2 regions of the Mesorhizobium sp. LSJC285A00 genome follow, and region 2 is predicted to be linked to the other one. Evidence: riboswitches for the same ligand, from Rfam matches in the RefSeq annotation. Region 2 holds a riboswitch; the other holds the start of a gene.
What was found. A riboswitch is a leader RNA that binds a small molecule or an ion and turns the genes downstream of it on or off. The one in region 2 is predicted to bind cobalamin.
Positions count from the first base shown of each region.

Region 1: linked by a shared signal. The riboswitch ahead of metE (5-methyltetrahydropteroyltriglutamate--homocysteine S-methyltransferase) and the one ahead of X726_RS159680 (aromatic ring-hydroxylating dioxygenase subunit alpha) in region 2 are both predicted to bind cobalamin.

Region 1 is NZ_AYVK01000031.1:33,848-37,296, reverse strand. It holds gene metE (5-methyltetrahydropteroyltriglutamate--homocysteine S-methyltransferase) at 1-2,060, opposite strand, end outside; cobalamin riboswitch at 2,151-2,352, opposite strand; gene X726_RS146270 (adenosine kinase) at 2,665-3,449, opposite strand, start outside.
Region 2 is NZ_AYVK01000007.1:120,303-139,515, reverse strand. It holds gene X726_RS159635 (substrate-binding domain-containing protein) at 1-423, opposite strand, end outside; gene X726_RS159640 (ABC transporter substrate-binding protein) at 788-2,143, shown strand; gene X726_RS159645 (sugar ABC transporter permease) at 2,379-3,392, shown strand; gene X726_RS159650 (carbohydrate ABC transporter permease) at 3,394-4,548, shown strand; gene X726_RS159655 (alpha-glucosidase family protein) at 4,554-6,218, shown strand; gene ugpC (sn-glycerol-3-phosphate ABC transporter ATP-binding protein UgpC) at 6,285-7,397, shown strand; gene X726_RS159665 (DUF680 domain-containing protein) at 7,471-7,704, opposite strand; gene X726_RS159670 (DUF680 domain-containing protein) at 7,776-7,979, opposite strand; gene X726_RS159675 (DUF680 domain-containing protein) at 8,045-8,251, opposite strand; cobalamin riboswitch at 8,751-8,953, shown strand; gene X726_RS159680 (aromatic ring-hydroxylating dioxygenase subunit alpha) at 9,070-10,317, shown strand; gene X726_RS159685 (hybrid-cluster NAD(P)-dependent oxidoreductase) at 10,355-11,455, shown strand; gene X726_RS159690 (PqqD family protein) at 11,618-12,040, shown strand; gene X726_RS159695 (hypothetical protein) at 12,192-13,241, shown strand; gene X726_RS159700 (glycosyltransferase family A protein) at 13,238-13,981, shown strand; gene X726_RS159705 (glycosyltransferase) at 14,015-14,767, shown strand; gene X726_RS159710 (glycosyltransferase family A protein) at 14,752-15,444, shown strand; gene X726_RS159715 (nucleotidyltransferase family protein) at 15,444-16,913, shown strand; gene X726_RS159720 (FAD-binding oxidoreductase) at 16,959-17,699, opposite strand; gene X726_RS159725 (molybdopterin-dependent oxidoreductase) at 17,696-18,307, opposite strand; partial or broken gene X726_RS1000000168635 (PDZ domain-containing protein) at 18,441-18,662, opposite strand; gene X726_RS159730 (MBL fold metallo-hydrolase) at 18,687-19,213, opposite strand, start outside.

The DNA.
Region 1 (3,449 bases), on a different contig from region 2:
TCCGCATCCATTCCAGCGATCGCGTCGATGATCTCGTTGAACTCCGAATAGCACATGTGGGTATGGATTCGAGTCGCGTCCTTTACACCCGTTGAAGCGATCCGGAAGCATTCGACAGCCCAGTCGAGATAGGCTTTCCAGTCAGATTGGCGCAGTGGCAATCCTTCGCGAAACGCGGCCTCATCGATCTGGATCATCCTTGCGCCGGACCTTTCGAGATCCGTCACTTCGTCGCGGATGGCGAGCGCGATCTGGCGGCAGGCTTCGGAGCGGGGTACGTCGTCTCGAACAAAGGACCAGTTGAGAATGGTCACTGGGCCTGTGAGCATTCCCTTCACAGGCTTTTCCGTAAGCGACTGGGCGAATTGCCACCAGCGCACCGTCATCGGATTGCGCCTCGATACGTCCCCGAAGATGATGGGGGGACGCACGTAGCGCGACCCATAGCTTTGCACCCAGGCATGCTGAGTGAAGGCGAAGCCGGACAGCTGCTCGCCGAAATGCTGTACCATATCGTTTCGTTCGAACTCACCGTGCACCAGCACGTCCAGCCCGATCTCTTCCTGCCAACGAATTGCTGACTCGATCTCCTTCTTCAGGAAAATCTCGTAGTCGACATAACTGAGCTGGCCCTTCGCATGAGCGGACCGCGCGCGGCGTACCTGCGGCGTCTGCGGGAAGGACCCGATTGTCGTCGTCGGGAACGGCGGCAGCCCGAGCGTGCCGGCCTGGACTCTGGAGCGCTCGCCAAAAGCGCTCTCTCGTCGTTTCATGCTATGGTCAATGCTGGCGATCCGCCCCTCAACAAGCGGGTCATGGATCTTCGTGGACGTCAAGCGAGTGGCGGCAGCCTCGGCAGAAGCTTTCAACGCGGCTGCCACCGCATCCCTGCCTTTGGAAAGGGCCCGGGCCAGCAAGACCAGCTCGTCGGTCTTCTGGGCCGCGAAGGCGAGCCACGACCTGATGTCGGCCTCGAGTTCCGTCTCCATGCGCAGGTCAATCGGCACATGCAGCATCGAGCAAGAAGGCGCGATTTCGACGCGGTCCAAGGGCCAGCCGGCGACGATCGGTTTGATGCGGTCGAGAATGGCGGGCAGGTTCGCACGCCAGACGTTGCGGCCATCGATCAAGCCGAGCGAGAGCACCAGATCCTTCGGAGCGAGCCGACCCACCATTTCCAGCTGCTCGGGAGCGCGCACGAGATCAATATGCAGGCCGGCCAGGGGCAGAGAAACCGCGGTTTCGAGATTGTCTCCCAGCGACCCGAAATACGTAGCCAGCATGATCTTCAGCTCGGGCGCGGCTTTCGACAGCTGGCCATAGGCGAATTCGAACGCAGCTCGTTCGTTCGGGTTCAGATCGAGGACAAGCGCTGGCTCATCGATCTGCACCCAGTCGGCTCCCGACAGCTTCAGCCTCTGCAGGACTTGCTCGTAAACGGGCAGCAGCCGCGGTAGGAGCGCGATGGGACCGAACCCTTCGGCACGCGATTTCGCCAGCTTGAGGAAGGTGATGGGTCCAAGGATGACTGGGCGTGTGTGAATGCCGAGAGCTTTAGCCTCGAGGAAGTAATCGACCGGCTTCGATGACGAGAGGGCGAACGTCTGATCATCATCGAGTTCCGGCACAATGTAGTGGTAGTTGGTGTCAAACCACTTGGTCATTTCCATCGCGGTTACACCAGGTCCATGAGCCTCCTCCTGGTGACCGGCGTGTCCACAATCCTCCGTCTGACCCTGGTTGCCGCGCGCCATTGCGAAGTAGATGTCAAGTGGGACCTCGCCGCTATTCCAGCCGTACCGGGATGGAATGGCCCCGACCATGGCTGCGGTGTCGAGCACATGGTCGTAAAGCGAGAAGTCGTTCGACGGGATTTTCGACACGCCGCGATCGCGCTGCTCTTCCCAGCTAGCGGCTCGGAGCGCCTTCGACGTCGCAAGAAGGTCGCCAGCGGACGATGTTCCGGACCAGTAGCTTTCGAGGGCAAATTTCAGTTCTCGCCGACGACCGAAGCGCGGCACGCCGAGCGTTGCTACAGGAATTTGCTGAGAGACAGTCATGTCATACCCCGATGGTTGGGGGCGTCGGTGACAAGGAAGGCGCTAGCAGGCCGGCACGCCGGTTGCAGCGGCCACCGAGACACCCCGCCCGTGGACGTAATTCGCCGTGGCAGGTCTCTGGCTCGCGGGGTCATAGCCTCTACCCGTCTTCCCGAGGGTATTCGCCTCAGTGACATGAGTGGATTGGCTCGCCGCTAACAGTTGCGGGGGCAGCGCCGGCATCGCACCGGCTTCCCTCTTAGCTTCGCTGCGGCAGCGCCGCACGCGAAGAACCACGACACGCAGACAATCACAACAATCCGCTCTCCTGTCAATGACGCATAACCAAATGTTTATGTCGTTATGCGATCGCGCTTTTACGCTTGTCTAACATTGTGAAATATTCAGTCGCCCATTGGCTGCGCTGCTGCGCTGCCACCATTGTCCAACTAATGGATTCCTGTCGGGCTGCGACATCCCTCGCAGGTCGCCCATGAAGGATTTCGGACAAGACTTCAAGCGCGTGACAACGTCGTTAGAATGCAGAAGATCGCAGCGAGCTTTGACACAGTTCCGCCACTGCGGTCATCGCGTCAGTAGGGCGGCTGGTTAGTTGCCCGCGCATCTACAGCAACCCAGCCCGTTCCGCCTCGCGGCGCAAATTCTGCCGCGGCCTTGGCCCGAGCTGCTGGATCACCAGCCCGGCTGCCAGCGACCCGAGATCGCCGCAATCCTGCAGGCTGCGTCCGGTCGTGTAGCCGTAGAGTAAGCCAGCGGCGTAGAGGTCGCCGGCGCCGGTGGTGTCGACCAGCTCGCGGATCGTCGTCGCCTGGATGGTGACGGTCTCGTCGCCGCGCACGATCACCGAGCCTTTTTCGGAACGGGTGACGGCGGCAATCTTGCAGTCCTTGCGGATCTGAGCCAGCGCCTCGTCGAAGGATTTTGTCTGGTAGAGCGACTTGATCTCGTGGCTGTTGGCAAAGACGATGTCGACAGTGCCCGAGCGCATCAGCTCGAGGAACTCGTCCCGGTAGCGGTCGACGCAGAACGAATCCGACAACGTCATCGACACTTCGCGTCCGGCCTCGTGTGCGAGCTTCGCCGTCTGCCGGATCGCCTCCTTGGCGCGCGGCGGATCCCACAGATAGCCCTCGAAATAGGTAACCTTGGCGCCGGATGCCTTGTCGGCCTCGACATCCTCAGGGCCAAGCTCGACGCAGGCGCCGAGATAGGTGTTCATCGAGCGCTCGCCGTCGGGCGTGACGAAGATCATAGAGCGCGCCGTCGGCGGCTCGCCCTTGAGTGGCCTGGTGTCGAAGGCGACACCCTGTGCATGGATATCGTGCGCATAGATTTCGCCCAGCGCATCGTTGGAGACCTTGCCGAAGAAGGCGGCGCGTCCGCCGAAGC
Region 2 (19,213 bases):
AATGCCGAGCGTGTTGACCAGCGCCACCCGCCGGTCGGCCGGGCGCGGCGAGGAGATGTAGACGGCGTCGACCTGTCGGTTGGCGACGATGCGGCGATAGGTGGTTTCCTGGTCGTCGGCATCGGCCGGCGACAGCACCAGGTCGAGCTCGTGCGAGCGGGCATAGTCGCCGAGGCCGGAGAGGAATTCGACGAAATGCGGGTCGATGTCGACGGAGGCGCCCGTCGGCAGGACATAACCGATCATGCCCGTCTTGCCGGTCGCCAGCCGGCGCGCGCTCGGGTTGGGCCGGTAGCCGTGGCGCTTGGCGGCATCCACCACACGCCGGCGGGTTTCCTCGTTGACCTCGGGATAGCCGTTGAGCGCACGGCTTACCGTTGTCTGCGACAGGGCCAGCATATGAGAGAGCTGCTTCAGGTTCACCGGGAGGCCTCCAAGCCTCAAAGCGCTTTTAATTTTGAAGCCACGCGGCGCCACAATGGGCGCGGCCAAGCTGGTCGACCATACGCACTGGTCAGGCCAGTTTGAAGCTTAATACGCTGCTGCACCGCCGTAAAACTATGCTGCAGCGCACTTTACCAAGTCTTCCAGCTCGAAATTAAATCGATTAGCCCACCGCCCTCTTGACTTCCAGCCGATTCAATGGCGAGATCAAAAAGACCAAAGCGCTTTGGAAGACTCTTCGAAAGGTTGCGGTTCCTTTCTGAACGAGTCACAGTCCTGCAGCGTCGGCGGGCGGAATGGAGGTTCCGTCCGGGTGTATGTGTCCACACTGGGAGGAATACCGATGAAGAAGATGCTTCTGCTTGGCGCAGCGTTTGCCACGCTCGCCTTGTCCCTGCCGGCGCAAGCCGAACTGAAGTTCAAGCCCGGGGAAGACAAGCGCTTCAACTGGGCCAATTACGAAGAACTGAAGAAGGTCGATCTCAAGGGCGAGACACTGACTATCTTCGGGCCCTGGCGCGGCGAGGACGAAGGCCTCATCCGCACTGTTCTCGAATATTTTCAGGAAGCCACCGGCGCCGAGATCAAATACTCCTCGTCGGAAAATTACGAACAGCAGATCGTCATCGATACCCAGGCCGGCAGCCCGCCCAATATCGCCGTACTGCCGCAGCCGGGCCTGATCCAGGATCTGGCGTCCAAGGGCCTTTTGACGCCGCTGGGCGACGACACCGCCAAATGGATCAAGGACAATTACGGCGCCGGCCAGTCATGGGTCGATCTCGGCACCTTCAAGGACAAGGACGGCAAGCCGGGCTTCTTCGCCTTTCCCTACAAGGCCGACGTGAAATCGCTGGTCTGGTACTCGCCGGACAATTTCGAGGAAGCCGGCTACAAGGTTCCCAAGACCCAGGAAGAGCTCGCCGATCTCGAGAAGAAGATCATCGCCGACGGCGGCACGCCGTGGTGCATCGGCCTCGGCTCAGGCGGCGCTACCGGCTGGCCGGCGACCGACTGGGTCGAAGACATCATGCTGCGCACCCAGGCGCCCGACGTGTATGACAAGTGGGTAAAGAACGAGATCCCGTTCAACGATCCGGCGGTGGTCAACGCCATCGACATTTTCGGCAAGATCGCGACCGACGACAAGATGGTCGACGGCGGGGCCAAGGCGGTTGCCGCGACCGACTTCCGCGACAGCCCGAAGGGCCTCTTCTCGGTGCCGCCGAAATGCTACCTGCACCATCAGGCATCGTTCATCCCGACCTTCTTCCCGGAAGGCACAAAGGTTGGACAGGACGCCGACTTCTTCTACTTCCCGCCCTATGCATCCAAGCCCGAGCTGGGCACGCCTGTGCTCGGCGCCGGCACGCTGGCCATGATCACCAAGGACTCGAAGGGTGCACGCGCGTTCATCGAATTCCTGAAAATGCCGCTGGCACATGAAATCTGGATGGCCCAGGGCGGCTTCGTCACGCCGCTTAAGTCGGTCAACAAGGATGCCTATGCCAGCGACGCGCTGAAGAAGCAGGGCGATATCCTTGCCAATGCCTCGACCTTCCGCTTCGACGGTTCGGACCTGATGCCGGGCAAGATCGGCGCCGGCGCCTTCTGGACCGGCATGATCGATCTGGTCGGCGGCAAGTCGGCGCAGGATGTCGCCACCGACATCCAGAAGAGCTGGGACGCTATCAAGTAGTCAGCTGGCAAGCAGTCAGCTGGCAAGTAACCACTGCCAAGTAATCAGCCGCTTTGGCGGCAAATTCAGGACTTCCTCCACAGACTGGGTCCGGGCCGCTATGGCCCGGATCCGACCGGCGCCTTACGCCGGACCGATTTGCGTTCGTTCGTTTCAGAATAACTTAAATCGGCGCAGAGCCACATCGCCAGGGCTGTTCAAGGCCCGGCCGATCATGCGCAGGGAAGAGGGACCCATGGCTGCTCAGATCTTATCGGCCATTTTTGTCATCATCATCGGCGTCGGCGGCTGCGTCGCCTATTTCTGGGGCGCCAACAAGCTGGTCGACCTGATATTCCCGTCGCGCGGCGTGGCCGGGGCTGCGGCCATCGACAATCTGCGCCGGCAAGGACTGGTCCGTCCGTGGCTGTTCGTCGGCCCGGCGATGATCATCCTCACCGTCTACCTGATCTATCCGGTGGTGGCGACGCTCTGGCTGTCCTTCCTCGACCGCGGCGGCCAGCATTTTGTCGGCTTCGCCAACTATGAATGGGCGTTCGGCGACCGCGAGTTCCGCAACTCGATCCTGAATAACATCATCTGGCTGGCGGTGGTGCCCGCCGCCTGCACCTTTCTAGGGTTGATAATCGCCGTGCTCACGGACAAGATCTGGTGGGGCACAATCGCCAAGAGCCTGATCTTCCTGCCGCTGGCGATCTCCTTCGTCGGCGCCAGCGTGATCTGGAAATTCATCTACGAATATCGCGGCGAGGGCCAGACGCAGATCGGCCTGCTCAACGCCATCATCCAGTATTTCGGCGGCCAGCCGCAGGTCTGGATATCGCTGCCGTTCTGGAACAATTTCTTCCTGATGATCATCCTGATCTGGATCCAGACCGGCTTTGCCATGGTCATCCTGTCTTCGGCGTTGCGCGGCATCCCCGAAGAGACGCTTGAAGCCGCGGTCATCGACGGCGCCAATCCGTTCCAGATCTTCTGGAAGATCATGGTGCCGCAGATCTGGGGCACCATCGCCGTGGTCTGGACGACGATCACCATCCTGGTGCTGAAAGTGTTCGACATCGTGCTGACCATGACCAACGGCCAATGGAACAGCCAGGTGCTGGCCAATCTGATGTTCGATTGGATGTTCCGCGGCGGCGGCGATTTCGGCCGCGGCGCCACCATCGCCATCATCATCATGATCGCGGTCATCCCGATCATGGTCTGGAACATCCGCCAGGCGAACAAAGAGACGGGAGGACATTGAGATGGCCGTCGCGACCGGAAAGTCCTTTGCCAGCCGCTTCGGCGTCCACATCGCCGTGCTTGTCTTCGTCGCCGTCTGGACCGTGCCGACGCTCGGCATCCTGGTCTCGTCGCTGCGCGACAAGGACCAGATCATCGCCTCGGGCTGGTGGAACTCGTTCTCCAGCTCCAGCCAGACTGAAGCCGGCCGCCTGCCGCCGGCCTCGGCGCAGGTCGAGAAGGACGGCAAGTTCGTGCTTGCCGGCAATATCTTCGGCGACGGTGCTGCGCGCAACATCAGCGCCTTCGGCGTCAAGTCGGCGGCACCGACGCAATATCCGGCCGGCACCACTGCCGATCTCGGCGACGGCGTGACCTTGCAGCTCAATGCCGACGGAACGTTCGTCATGAGTTCGCCCAAGGCTTTCGAAGGCGACCGTGGCCAGCGCGTCTATTACGCCTCGTCGGCGCCACCGAAATTCACCACCGACAATTACAAGACCGTGCTGTTTTCGGAGGGCATCGGCCGCTCGTTCATAAACTCGCTGACCGTCACCATCCCGGCGACGGTCATCCCGATCCTGATCGCCGCCTTCGCCGCCTATGCATTGGCGTGGATGCGTTTTCCCGGCCGCGCCTTGCTGATCGCCACAATCATCGGCCTGCTGGTCGTGCCGCTGCAGATGTCCTTGATCCCGCTTTTGAAGATCTACAACGGCGTCGGCATCTTCTTCGGTGTGCCGTCGAAAACCTATCTCGGCATCTGGCTGGCGCATACCGGCTTCGGCCTGCCCTTCGCCATCTATCTCCTGCGCAGCTATATTGCCGGCCTGCCGCGCGAGATCATGGAATCGGCGCGCATAGATGGCGCCAGCGATTTCGAAATCTTCGTCAAGATCGTGCTGCCGCTGTCCTTCCCGGTGCTGGCGTCCTTTGCAATCTTCCAGTTCCTGTGGGTGTGGAACGATTTGTTGGTGGCAATGGTTTTCCTCGGTACCGAAGGGGACCAGATCGTGCTGACCGCGAAGCTCAACGCGTTGCTCGGCTCGCGCGGCGGCGACTGGGAAATCCTGACGACATCGGCCTTCGTCACCATTATCGTGCCGCTGATCGTGTTCTTCTCGCTGCAGCGCTATTTCGTCCGCGGGCTGCTGGCCGGCTCGGTCAAAGGAGGTTGAGACTTATGCAAGCCGCTTTGAAGGCGACCTCGAAGCCCGATCTCGCCGTCGATCGCGACTGGTGGCGGGGCGCGGTGATCTACCAGATCTATCCGCGCTCCTATCAGGACTCCAATGGCGACGGCATCGGCGACCTCAAGGGCATCATCCGCAGGCTGCCCTACATCGCCTCGCTCGGCGTCGACGCCATCTGGATTTCGCCCTTCTTCAAGTCGCCGATGAAGGATTTCGGCTACGACGTCTCGGACTATTGCGACGTCGACCCGATGTTCGGGACGCTCGCCGATTTCGACGCGCTGGTTGCGGAAGCCCATCACCTCGGCCTCAAGGTGATGATCGACGAGGTGCTGTCGCACACCGCCGACAACCATCCATGGTTCAAGGAGAGCCGCGCCAGCCGTAGCAATCCCAAGGCCGATTGGTATGTCTGGGCCGACGCCAGGCCGGACGGCACGCCGCCCAACAACTGGCTGTCGATCTTCGGCGGCTCGGCCTGGCAGTGGGACACCAGCCGCCAGCAATATTATCTGCATAATTTCCTGTCCGAGCAGCCGGACCTCAACTTCCACAATCGGGAAGTCCAGGACGCGCTGCTCGACGTCACCCGCTTCTGGCTGGAGCGCGGCGTCGACGGCTTCCGCCTCGACACCATCAATTTCTACTTCCACAGCCAGGGGCTGGAGAACAATCCGCCGCTGCCGCCCGAAGAGCGCAACGACCAGACAGCACCTGCGGTCAATCCCTACAACTACCAGGACCATATCTACGACAAGAGCCGGCCGGAAAACCTTGCCTTCCTCGAACGGTTCCGGGCGCTGCTCGACGAATATCCGGCGGCCGCCGCGGTCGGCGAAGTCGGCGATTCGCAGCGTGGGCTGGAAGTGGTCGCCGCCTACACCGCCGGCGGCAAACGCGTCCACATGTGCTATTCCTTCGATTTCCTGGCGCCGGAAAAGATCAGCGCCGCCAAGGTGCGCCAGGTGCTGGAAGCCTTCGGCAAGGTCGCCAGCGACGGCTGGTCGTGCTGGGCCTTTTCCAACCACGACGTGATGCGTCCGGCCTCGCGCTGGGCCGCCGACGAGGCCGACCCGGCCGCCTATCTGAAGGTTATCTCGGCGCTGCTGATGTCGCTGCGCGGTTCGGTCTGCCTCTATCAGGGAGAGGAGCTTGGGCTGGGCGAAGCCGAGTTGCAGTTCGAGGATCTGCAGGACCCCTACGGCATTCGCTTCTGGCCCGAATTCAAGGGCCGCGACGGCTGCCGCACGCCGATGGTGTGGGATGCAACCGCCAGCAATGCCGGCTTTTCGACGGCCAAGCCCTGGCTGCCGGTGCCGGGCAAGCACTTGTCGCAAGCGGTCAATGTTCAGCAGGGCGACGCGGCCTCGCTGCTCGAGCACTACCGGCGCTTTCTCGGTTTCCGCCGCCAGCATCCGGCCCTGGCCAAAGGCGACATCGAGTTCATCGAAAGCGAGGGCGACACCGTCGCCTTCACCCGCCGTGAGGGCAATGAGCAGATCGTCTGCGTCTTCAATCTGGCCAGCAAGCCGGCCGAGGTCGATCTCGGTGGTCAGGCGCTGCTGCCATTGGCCGGGCACGGTTTTTCGGGACAATCCGGCACAGGTTCCATCCGCCTCGGCGGCTACGGCGCCTGGTTCGGGCGCATCGACTGAGTTTTTGACGAAACTGGATTTTTTGAGGAAATCCAGGTTCTCTAGGGAAATCACTGGGAGGAAATTATGGCCGATGTCACGCTGAGACAGGTGAAGAAATCATACGGCAATCTGCACATTCTCCACGGCATCGACCTCGACATAAAGTCGGGCGAGTTCATCGTCTTCGTCGGCCCGTCGGGTTGCGGCAAGTCGACCTTGCTGCGGTCCATCGCCGGGCTTGAGGAGATCACCTCCGGCGAGCTGAAGATCGCCGGCGAGGTGGTGAACGACGTGCCGCCTTCCAAGCGCGGCATTGCCATGGTGTTCCAGTCCTATGCGCTCTATCCGCACATGACCGTCTACGACAACATGGCCTTCTCGATGAAGATCGGCAAGGAAAGCAAGGCCGAGATCGACAAGCGGGTGCGGCAGGCCGCCGAAATCCTGCAGCTGACCAAATATCTCGACCGCCTGCCCAAGGCGATGTCGGGCGGCCAGCGCCAGCGTGTCGCCATCGGTCGCGCCATCGTGCGCAATCCGAAAGTGTTCCTGTTCGACGAGCCGCTGTCGAATCTCGACGCGGCGCTGCGCGTCGCGACCCGCATCGAGATCGCCAAGCTCAAGGAATCGATGCCTGCCACGACCATGATCTACGTCACCCACGATCAGGTCGAAGCGATGACGCTCGCCGACCGCATCGTCGTGCTGAAGGATGGCCATATCGAGCAGGTCGGCACGCCGATGGACCTCTACAAGAAGCCCGGCAATCTGTTCGTTGCCCAGTTCATCGGCTCGCCGGCCATGAACATCCTGCCGGCGACAATCGACAGGACGGGCAACCCGACAATCGTCAGCCATGTCGGCGGCCGCAAGGCAACGGTGCCGATCGCAACGCCGGCGTCAGCAAAGGGTGCGGCAGTCAGCTTCGGCGTGCGGCCGGAGGATCTGTCGGCCGCCACCGGCGCGGAATATCTTTTCGAGGGCGTGGTAGACTATGTCGAGCAACTCGGCGAGGTGCAGCTTGTCTATGTCGATATCGGCCGCGCTGACCTGCCGTTGGTGACCAAGCTGCCCGGCAATGTCGAGGTCAAGCGCGGGGCAAAGCTGCGACTGACCGCGGATGCCGGGGACCTGCACATCTTCGACGCCGATGGGCACTCCTTCTCGCTCAAGCCGGTGGAAGTGAAGGCGGCTTGAGATAGCTGCGTCGTACAGGCATGAAAAAAGAGCGGCGGGCCAGGCCCGCCGCTCTTTTTTTAAGCTTCGGCTGTTAGTTGTTGCCGAACCGATCCCTGTCGCTGCTCTGAGGAACGAACTTCTGTTGGTCGTTCGACGAGTTCAGCAGCTTGTAGACCGCCGAGTTGGTGCCGGTCGACGAAGTGCGGGTGGTGTCGACGGCAGCGGCCGGCTGGTTGGCGCCATTGGAGCCATAATTGTCGCTGCCGGCAAAGGCAGCGCTCGAAATAGCCAGAACGGCTGCGGTGGCAAGAACGATCTTCTTCATTTTAGTCTCCTGAATTTTTCTGATGCCGCCAGCTGCAGCGGATAAGCCCGCCACGTGCTGGAAACCGGCTTTTAGCGGCCGAAAAGGTTACGGTCGGCACCGTGGGCAGGCGCCTGCTCGGCTGGAGCCGACTTCTCAACCGAAGCCGTATGGCCACTATCGGTCGACGTAATCGCAGGCTGGTTGGCGCCGTTCGAACCGTAGTTGTCGCTGCCGGCGAAAGCGCTGCCGGAGATAGCCAAAACGGCGGCGGCAGCAAGGATGATCTTTTTCATTTCAATACTCCTGAATTTTTTGGGATCCCGAGAGCGACGGGTTAGCCGCCCTTCTTTGGTCGGGATCAGCGATTGCCGTAGAGGTCGCGGTCGGCGCCCTGAACGACAGGCTGCTTGTCAGCGTGCGCCGGCTTCTGAATGGAAGCCGTATACGAGCTGTCGACCGAGACGGCTGGCTGGTTCGCACCATTGGAACCGTAATTGTCGCTACCGGCGAAGGCGCTGCCGGTGATCGCCAAAACGGCTGCGGCAGTGAGGATGATCTTTTTCATTTTTAGTACTCCAGTTTGTCTGTCCGTCTAGCGGCGTGTCTTGGGAGGAATTCGCGTCGTTCGGACAGCCCCGATGTGGGAAAGCCATAGGCTGGTTTCCAATCACGAAGTTGTTCCGTGTGGACCACGGTCCTGCACCTTGAAATTGTGCCAGGAAGTTCCTCTATGGTCATTTATCGCATTGTTTTCAGTTGCTTATGTCGAACCGAGTGGTTCGCTCCGGTGTCGGTTTCCGGGCCGTCGTTCACACCGTCCTGCACGCATTGTCAACAGAAACGAACCGTTCGGTTCGATTAGAGATTGCTAATAGTAACTTTTCGATACCGTTGAGCCCTTTTTGCCCCCGATCGGAACTGGATCCGCAGCGATTCGAAACGGCGATGATAGCGCCGCAAGACAGGATCTCAGCCCTTCGGTGGTCGGCGGGGCGTATGCCGCGCGTGTCGCGCCGCATGGATATGATGTCGCTTTCATGCCGACGTCGCGATCGCTGCCGTGATTAGATGATCGCACCTCAGGTGCCGCTTCGTGACGACGCAGCGGAGAATTGGGAAGCCGGTCAGAATCCGGCGCTGCCCCCGCAACGGTGGTGGAGTTGAAGTCGCAACGGGAGACCACTGGGCAGCAGCCTGGGAAGGTGTCGCGATGGTCCGCAAGGACAACTCCAGAGCCCGGAAACCAGCCCGAGATGCATAGACTCGACTGATCGCGGTGGGCGGTCAAGAGGTGGATAGTGCATGTCCGGCGCCGCGCCGGCCTGCGTCCGATCCTTCCTCCATCACCACCAAGTTCAGTCCTTAAACCACGAGGACAGAACTATGGATACGCGCAACGACATGCTGAGGCTCCTGAACGGCCGCAAGCAAGGCTTTTCGCTGGAACAGCCCTTCTACACCGACCCGGACTATTTCAAGCTCGACATGGAGCTTATCTGGTATCGCGACTGGCTGTTCATCGGCCATGATTGCGAACTGCCGAAGCCCGGCAGCTATATCACCGTGCAGATCGGCGATTATCCGGTGGTGCTGGTCCGCGACCAGAAGGGCAACATCAACGCCTTTCACAATTCCTGCCGCCATCGCGGCAGCCGTGTCTGCAACACTGAGAAGGGCATGGCGGCAAAGCTTGTCTGCCCCTATCACCAGTGGACCTACGAGCTTGACGGCCGGCTGCTGTTTGCCCGCCAGATGGCCGACGGTTTCGACAAGAGCCAGTTCGGCCTGAAGCCCGTCGCCTGCGAGAGCGTCGGCGGCTACATCTTCATCTGCCTGGCAAAAGAACCTGCCGACTTTGCCCCGATGCGCGCCATGATAGAGCCCTACCTCAAGCCGCACCGGCTGAATGAAGCCAAGGTCGCCTTCGAGAGCACCATCATCGAGAAGGGCAACTGGAAGCTGGTCTGGGAAAACAACCGCGAATGCTATCACTGCGCCGGCAATCATCCAGAGCTGTGCAAGACATTCCCCGAAGCGCCGACGGTGACCGGCGTGCAGGGCGCCGACAGCGATCCGGAGATGCTGGCGCACTGGGCGAAATGCGAGGCGGCGGGCCTGCCGAGCAAGTTCCGCATCGATCCGGCCGGGCAATACCGCGCCACCCGCGCGCCGCTGCTGCGCGATGCCGTCAGCTACACGATGTCCGGAAAGCGCGCGGTGACGAAGAACCTGTCCGACACTGTTGCCGCCGACCGCATCGGCACCTTGATGCACTACCACTATCCGACGACCTGGAACCACATACTGATCGACCATGCGGTCACCTTCCGGGTGCTGCCGATCAGCGCCACCGAAACCGCGGTGACGACCAAGTGGCTGGTGCACAAGGATGCGGTCGAGGGGGTCGACTACAACCTTGAGGAGCTCACCCATGTCTGGACCGAGACCAACGACCAGGACCGCCGCATCGTCGAGGAAAACGCCTTTGGCATCCTGTCTCCGGCCTATGAGCCCGGCCCCTATTCGGAGCTGCACGAGGGCGGCGTGATCCAGTTCGTCGAATGGTACGCGGCCTTCATCGGCCCGCGCCTTGCCGAAGGCGGCCGGCCGGCGCTACGCAGCGTCGCGTGAGCTGGAGCAGGCGAAGAGGGACCAGAGGATGAATGCGATGACGGATCTTGGGCTCTATCGCCATCTTGACCAGATGGCGCCGTGGAACGATAGGCTGCAGGTGCTGGAAGTGATCGGCGTCAGCGACGAGGCGCCCGACGTCAAGACCTTCACCTTCCGCTCCGACAACCAGACCTGGTTCCGCTACAAGCCGGGCCAGTTCCTGACGCTGGAACTGCCGACACCGGACGGGCCGCTGATGCGCACCTACACGCTGTCGTCGTCGCCATCGCGGCCGTTTTCGATCGCGGTGACGATCAAGGCGCAGGCCGGCAGCATCGGCACGCGCTGGATGTTCGACCATCTGGTGCCCGGTTCGCATGTCAAGGCCTACGGACCGGCCGGCGACTTCTCGTTGCACAGCCACCCGGCGGCCAAATACCTGTTCATTTCCGCCGGCTCCGGCGTGACGCCGATGATCTCGATGCTGCGCTGGCTGAACGACTGCGCGCCATGGACCGATGTCGGTTTCGTCAACTGCGCGCGGCGTGCCGAAGAGATCATCTTCCGCAAGGAACTCGAACTGCTCGGCGGCCATATGCCCGGCCTGTCGCTCGGCTTCATGATCGAGGAACGTTCCAGCCGCGAAGGCTGGTACGGCCATATGGGCCGCATCGATGCGATCCGGCTGCCCTTGCTGGCTCCGGACTTCCGCGAGCGCGAAATCTTCTGCTGCGGCCCCGATCCGTTCATGCGCGCCGTGCGCGGCATGCTGGATGCCGCCGGCTTCGACTTGACGAAATACCATCAGGAGAGCTTTGCCGCGCCTGTGGTGGAGGAAATTCCGGCGCCGTTTGCCTCCCCGGTCGAGGACGGCATCGCTGCACCTGTCGAAGCCGTGACGCCGATCCGCTTCTCGCTTTCGGAGGTCGACGCCGGCTGCGTCGCCGGCCAGACCGTGCTGCAGACCGCGCGCAGCTCGGGCGTGCGGATTCCCGCCGCCTGCGAGTTCGGCCTGTGCGGCACCTGCAAGGTGAAGAAGGTCTCCGGCGAAGTCGAGATGAGCCACAATGGCGGCATCCTCGACCACGAGATCGATGACGGTTTTATCCTTGCCTGCTGCTCGAAACCATTGTCGGCGCTCGAAATCGAGGCTTGAGCCGGTCGACTTCGCCGCAACGGTCGCCGACGCAGGCGTTGTGTTCGCGGGTCTTTGTCTTGCCAAGCATAGGCCGAGTGATTTAGACGCACTTAGGAAGGGCTGGGCAGACCGTGAAACCGGCGCATCCCTTCATGGGCGCATGGAACGGGGGACAGAGCGATGCAACAGCGGGTCTACGCGGTCGCAAGCAAGGACATCGTTTTCGAATCATTCGATGGCGAAGCCGTCGTTCTCGATCTTTCGAACGGTAAGTATTTTGGCTTTTCCGATTCCGGCAGCCGGGTCTGGCAGGCTTTGTCGTCCGGCGTCGCCACTGAAGCGCTGGTCGGAGCTGCCGCGGGCGCCGCAAAAATAAGCCTAGCCGACCTCGAAAGCTTCGTTGCCCGACTGCTCGATTTCGGGTTGCTTGCGCCAGCCGAAACACCGGCACAACCGCTTTCGGGCGAGCTGTCGGCTGCGCTTGCTGCCAGCAATGAGCCGCTCAAGGTCGATGTCCATGACGACCTTGCCGATCTCATCATTGTCGACCCGATCCATGAGGTCGAGGAACCTCTCGGCTGGCCGGCGGTGAAACAGGCATAATCGTTTCCCTAAAGCGCGTCGCGTTTGAACGGACTCAGGCGACGCGCTTAGATCTTTGATTTTATGCATGTCGTCGTCTCAAAACCGGGGCCACCCCGAGCGACATGCATCAGGCGACCCGGCGCAATTCTGGACGCTGAACAACCAACACATGCCTTTGATCACGCTGCAAACCCTGCCGGATTATGCCCGCCATGTGCTGGCGGCCGCGGAAAGCGCCGCCGCATTCTATCCCGTTACCGCCAGCGTGCGGTTGCCGGGGCTGGACCTGAGTGTCCATCTCGACCATGGCACGCTGGCAGATACCATCGGCCATGCCTTCATACCGGCTCCGGGCAATCCGTCTGCATCTGACGGCTGCCGCATTTTCGTCGCCCACCGGGGCATCGATGGCGTCCCCGCCCCGGCCACCTGGGGCCGAGGCGATTACAACCATCATGCCTTTGCCAACCGGCTGGAAGAGGCCGGATTGCGCGGCAGCTACTATCATGACCTCGACTTCTGGCAGTTCCATGATCCGCAACGCCATGTCGGGGCGCAGCTGATGATGTCGGCCGACGCCTTTCCGCCATGGGAACAAGGGGCGCCGCTACGCGCCTTCCTGCATTGGGAATATGCGGCGCGCGGCATGCGGCTCACCCATGCCGGCACGCTGGGCATCGATGGCAAGGGCGTGTTGCTGGCGGGCTCCGGCGGTGCCGGCAAATCGGGAACGGTCGTCGCCGGCCTGCTCAATGGGCTCGATAGCGTCGGCGACGACTATGTGCTGATCGACCGGACCGAGGGGGTGACGGCCTATCCGCTGTTTGCCACGCTCAAGCAGGATCCGGAGGGCTTCAAGCGGCTGAAGCTGGAGGGTCGGCTAAAGTCGTACCAACCGCTGAACTGGCAAGGCAAGCATGCCTTTCGCATCGACGAGATCGCGCCTCGACCACCTCCTGCAAGTCTGGACATTATTGCTTTGATAGTGCCCCATATCAGGGGAGGTGCGAGAAGCTCGGTCATGCCCATATCGCGCAAGGATGCCATGATCGCCTTGGCCCCGTCAGGAATCGTGCAGATGCCGGGCGAGCGGGAAGCGGGCTTTCGCTTTTTCAGCGAGCTTACCCGCGATCTGCCATGCTACCGGCTGTCGCTGGGGACCGAGCCGCGCGAGATCGCCGGCACGATTGCGGATTTCGTCCTTCGGGGCGCTGCATGAAGTTGAGCATCATTGTGCCGGTGTACAATCGGGAGATCTATGTCGTTTCGACGTTGCGGTCCCTGCTCAGGCAACGCGACGATGCCGATCTCGATATCATCGTTGTCGACGACGGCTCGACGGACAGCTCCGTTGAAGCCGTCCGCGCCATCATGCGGGAAGCGTCGTGCATCCGCCTGTTCCAGCAGGCAAACCAGGGCGTGGCCAACGCGCGCAACACAGGGCTGAGGCAGTTGCTGCCGCAAACCGAACTGGTGTCGTTCCTGGATTCGGACGACGTCTCGCCGGCTGGACGATTCAAGGCTGGCCTACCCCTGTTCGCGGCCGACCCTGCGCTCGAGCTGACCTACTCGCTGATGACGCGCGTCGATCTCATGGACGACGAAACCCTGCAGCCGGCACGGGGCGGCGCAGGTCCCACCGTGCGCGGCGTCAGCCTTAGCGCCGGGATACTCCGCAGGGCACTCATCGACCGTACAGGTGCTTTCGACGAGGAGTTCCGGCAGGGCGAAGACGCCGACTATCTGCTGCGCATTTTCGAAACCAGCCCAAAGCACATTTTTCCCGACACCGTCGCGGTATACTACCGGCGCCACCCCGGCAATTTGACCAAGCAAAGGGATGTGGCGGTGCGCGAATATCTGCGTGTGATTCAGAAATCCTTGCGGCGGCGCAAGGCCGATCCGTCGCGGCGCCCGGTCGAGGGGCTTTTCGAGATCAAGCGCCCGGCAGAGTGGTGAAAGAATGAATAGATCACAGCCTGGAATGCGTGCGTGAAGCTGAGCGTGATCATGCCGGTCTACAACCGCGAACGCCATGTCGGCTCGGCGCTGCGCTCGCTGCTGAGGCAGCGCGATGCCGCCGATCTCGACATCATCGTTATCGATGACGGTTCGACCGACAGTTCGGTGGCGGTCGTGCGCTCGCTGATCGCGGAGGCGCCGTGCATTCGCCTTTTCCAGCAGCAGAATGCCGGGGTGACGCGGGCACGCAACGCGGGCTTGCGGCAATTGCTGCCGCAGACCGGGCTGGTATCGTTTCTCGATTCCGACGACATTTCCCCGCCGGGCCGCTTCAAGGCGGATCTGACCTGTTTCGACGCAGACCCCACCCTCGAGCTCACCTATTCGCGCATGACGCTGGTCGACGACATAGATGACGATACGCTGGAGCCGACAGCCGACAGCCACTCGATGACGGTTCGCGGCATTCACCTGTCTCCCGCTATCTTCGTCCGGCGGTTGGTCGAACGCATCGGCAGCTTCGACGAGGATTTCCACCAGGCCGAGGACACCGACTATCTGCTGCGCACTTTCGAAAGCGGTCCGAAATTCACGATGCCCGACACTGTTGCGCTCTATTACCGGCGCCATCCCGGCAACATGACCAGGCAGGCCGATGTTCCTTTTCGCGAATTCATGCGCGCCGTCTACAAGTCGATGAAACGGCGCGAGGCCGACCGCTCCTTGCACCCTGTCGACGGCATCTTCGATTTCAAGGAACTTGCGAATTGGCGTTTCCTGTGATGGCCAGCTACGGCGTCGTCATTCCGGCCTTCAACGCGACCGCCACCATCGCCGAGACGCTGCGATCGGTCGCGGCCCAGACGGTCCAGCCCGACGCCATAATCGTCGTCGATGACGGCTCGACCGACGATACGGTCGCGGTGGTCAATGCGCTGGGCATGCCGGTGCAGGTGTTGCGCCAGGACAATGCCGGACCAGGCAGCGCCACCACCAGGGGCATCGCCGCGCTGGCGACGCCCTTCGTCGCCACGCTCGATGCGGACGATCTGTGGCTGCCGACCAAGATCGAAAGGCAGCTGGAGCATTTCGAGCGGTTTCCCGCGACGGCAGGAGTCTTTGCCCACTGGCGGACGTTTCGCGATGACAAGCCCGATGTGCAACAGGACGTGGCGGTGGCGGGCTGGTCGCGCACGACGATGATGATCCGCCGGGAGGTAGCCGAGGCCGTCGGTCCGATCATCGACCCGCAAGGCGGTCGCGGCGACATGGTCGACTGGATCGCCCGTGTCCGCGAGGCGGGCTTTGCGCTTGCCATGCTCGACGATGTCCTGACCTTGCGCCGCATCCGGCCCGACAGCATGTCCTATGGACGCGACCCCGTGCGCGATCGCGGTTATCTCGAAGTCGTAAGGCTGGCCATGCAAAGGCGAGCAGCGAAAAAGGCGAGCGCCGACTGATGGCCAATGCCATGCGCCGTATCGGCCGTCGGTTTCCGGACTATGGTTGGTCATGGCCCACGGGCGGCCTCGACCAGTTGCTGAAGGCCGCATTGCTCCCCGATGAAGAGGCGGCCGGGGGCTATGCGGCGCGCTGGCTCGACGAGAACGATATCGACCATGCTGCTTTCCGCGAGCATCGGCTGCTGGCCGCGATCTCCGACAGGTTCGGCCGCAAGCTCGCTGGGCATCCGGCCTATCCACGTCTTGTCGGCCTGCAAAAGATGCTGTGGACCAAATCGCGACTGGCTGCGCGCGAAGCCGAGCCGGCGCTACAGGCCATGATCGACGCCGGCTGCGCGGTGATGCTTATCAAAGGCGCCAGCCGCATCGCCGTCAACGCGTCGGCGCAGCGCGGCCGGGTGGCGCATGACATCGACATGCTGGTGCGCTCGCAGGCCATGATTGCCGCCTTCGATGTGCTTAGCGAACGCGACTGGCAGATCGCCACCGGCGTCAGTCCGCAATATCTGCGCACCAGGCTGGCGTCCTTGCGTTCGATGAATTTTTTCAAGGGCAGTTTCGGCGACATCGACCTGCACCAGCTCGCTTATGACGGGTCGCAGCAAAGCGCGGAAGATGATCTGGCGATCTGGCAGCGGGCGCTGTCAGCCGACTTCAATGGCGTCCGCGTGCTTGTTCCCTCTCCGGCCGACCGCATCGCGCTTGCCATCGCACATGGCGGCCTCGATGCCCACACCCACAGCGACTGGCTGGTCGACTGCGCCGTCGCCATCGAGGGCGACGAGGTCGACTGGGACGTGTTCGCCGATATCGTCGCCAGGCGCCACCTGGCCGTAGCCGCGGCGGTGGCGCTGTCCTACCTCAGCCTGGAAATCGGCATTGCAGTGCCGCCGGCTGAACTGGCACGGACGGTTGCGAACGCCGATCACGCCGGCCTGTCGCGCTGGTCCTCGGTGCTGCAGGCCAAGCCGCGCACCGATTTCGGCGGTCTCGTCTGGCTGTCGCGCGGCTTTGCCAAGCAGTTGCGCCTGAAACGCAAGAAGGGCCGACTGCAGCATCCGACGCCTGCTGCCGTCTGGCGCGGCAGGCCGACATTGCGCAAGGCAAGAGCGACGCCGGAACCGTTCGCGCTTTCTCAGGCCCTGCCGCGTCCGGACAGGACTGGAGAGATGATGCTGGACGTCACCGTCAGGATCGTCGTTCCGCCAGTCCGCCGCCGCATCGAGATGGAAATCAATGCCGGCAGCGGTCACGTCGCCCGCTTGCGTTCCATGGTGATCAGCCGCGCCGGCGGCGGACGTGTGCTGCGCTTTCGCGGCAAGGTAACGGTGGACGACACCGGCCGGCCTCTGGTGATCGAGGCACGGCCATCGCGCCAGTTCCGCAACTGGGACAATGAGGCCGAAGTCGCCGCCTATGGCGCGCTGCCGTTCCAATTGCTGTCGGCAAGGTTTTCACCCGCCTGAGAGCGGTTCGCTGTCTCCATGAAACGGTGAACCACTGTGGCCCTCTCAGACGCCATAGCGCTCGGTGCGGATGATTTCCGCTGGTATGCCGGCGTCGATCAGCGCCCGGGCAGCCGCCGAGACGAAGGTGTTCGACCCGCAGACGAAGGCGAGCGCCGGCGGCCGCGGCAGCCGCGTGAGCGCCTGCATGACCATTGCCGTGTCGATGCGCCTCGAATAGTCGGACGGGCGCCGTGCCGCCTCGCGCGTCAGCGTAAGCACCAGCTCGAACCCGTCGCGGCGGTCACCGAGACCGATCAGCTCGTCGCGGAAGATCACCTCGTCCCAGACCCGCACCGAAAACATCAGCGCCACCGGCACCGCCGATTTGCGCAAGGTCCGGTGACGCACCATCGCCATCAGCGGCACGACGCCGGAGCCGCCGCCGACCAGAAGCAGCGGCCCGCCATCCCCATCGGACCAGACGAAATGGCCGCCGAGCGGCCCGCGCAGTTCGATCTCGTCACCGACCGCGGCGACGTCGTGGAAGAAGGGCGAGACTTCACCATCGTCGAGCTTCTCGATCGCCAGCTCGATCGTGGCGCCGCTCTCCGGCGCCGAGGCGATGGAATAGGAGCGGCGCGCCTGGTAGCCGTCAGGCGCAGTCAGCCTGACATCGACATGCTGTCCGGCGCGATAGGCGAATGGCCGTGACAGCGCGAAGAAGAAACTGGTGACGCGTGGCGTGCGCTTTTCGATCCGGGTGATTTTCGCCGTCTGCCAGGGAGATTGCGGCGCTTCGCTCATGGATCGCCGCTATAGCGCTGCTCGCGCCACGGGTCGCCATAGATGTGATAGCCGCGCAATTCCCAGAAGCCCGGCTCGTCGCGCTCGGTGAACTGCAGCCCGTTCAGCCATTTGGCCGATTTCCAGAAATAGAGATGCGGCACCAGGAGCCGCGCCGGGCCGCCATGGTCGGCCGTGATCGGCTTGCCCTCATAAAGCAGCGCCACCATCGCCTTCCCCGCGGTGAGATCCTTAGCCGGCACGTTGGTGGTGTAGCCGTCATAGCCATGCGCCAGCAGGAAGCCGGTCGGCGCTTCGATGCCGGCGTCGGCAAGAATGTCGTCGACCAGCACGCCTTGCCAGGCGGTATCGAACTTGGTCCAGGCGGTAACGCAATGGATGTCGCGCGTCATCTTGGTCAAGGGCAGCACGTTGAACTCGGCCCAGTTCCATTTCTTGATCGGGCGTGGCCCGTGCTTGAGCGTGAACGACCAGTCCTCGGTGCGCACGCGCGGCGTCGGCCCCGCCGACAGCACCGGAAAGCCCTGTTCGAGATACTGACCGGGCGGAATGCGCGCATCGGTCTCCGTCGGAGCCTTTCGACCGGAGGAAAAACCGCGAGTGACCATCGGACCGTCCGTTTTAGCAGGCCATTGCCGGCCTGCCGTAATGTTCTCGAAGATGTCGCAGCGGGCAACAGGAATTTTGGCGACGCCGTGCGGCAGGCCTGTCGGTGGTCCGGCGAGCCTGCCGCATCATGCCTCAGCCGGCGGCGAAGGGTACGGCGATGAAGATTGTTGTGTCGCCCCGGTCGACCAAAAGCAGCACCGACTTCCGGCCCGATCTGCCGGCCTCGGCGATCGCCTGGTTGGCTTGCCGCGCGTTCCGCACCGGCGACCGGTCGACGGCGACGATGAGGTCGCCCGGCTGCAGGCCCGCATTGGCGGCTGCCTTGTCCGGATTGACGCGCTCGACCAGGGCGCCACGCTGGTTCCAATGACAATGTCGTCAGCGGCCTTCGGTGCGCCTGAGATAGGCTGTGGCGATCTCGCGCATCCGGTTGCCGTCGAAGCTCGGCCCATGGCCGCCATGGCCGAGACGGACAGGCAGATCGAGGAGCCGCTGCATGGTACGGCGATAATCCGGCCGGGAGGAATCCGGCAGGTCGTCGATCAGCGTGGAATCGTAGATGGCGTCGCCGGCAAAGAACAGGCCGTCCGCCTCGTCGAACAAAGCGATCGAATCCGGCGAATGTCCGGGCAGATGCAGGACGCGGAACTGCCGGTCGCCGAGGTCGACGATGTTGCCCTCGTCCAGCGTGCGCGTCAGCAGCGCCGGCGGGATCTTGTAGTCGGCCGCCGTCCAGCCCGGCGCCGGCAATTTCGAAACGGCGCCGTCGAGATTGCAAAACATGTAGGCGTAGGTCACCTGATCATTCATGGTCTCGAAATGCTCGGCACTGTGCCGCGGCCCGGCGCGCAGCGGAAACTCGTGCAGCGAGCCGACATGGTCGAGATGGATGTGGGTGGCGACAA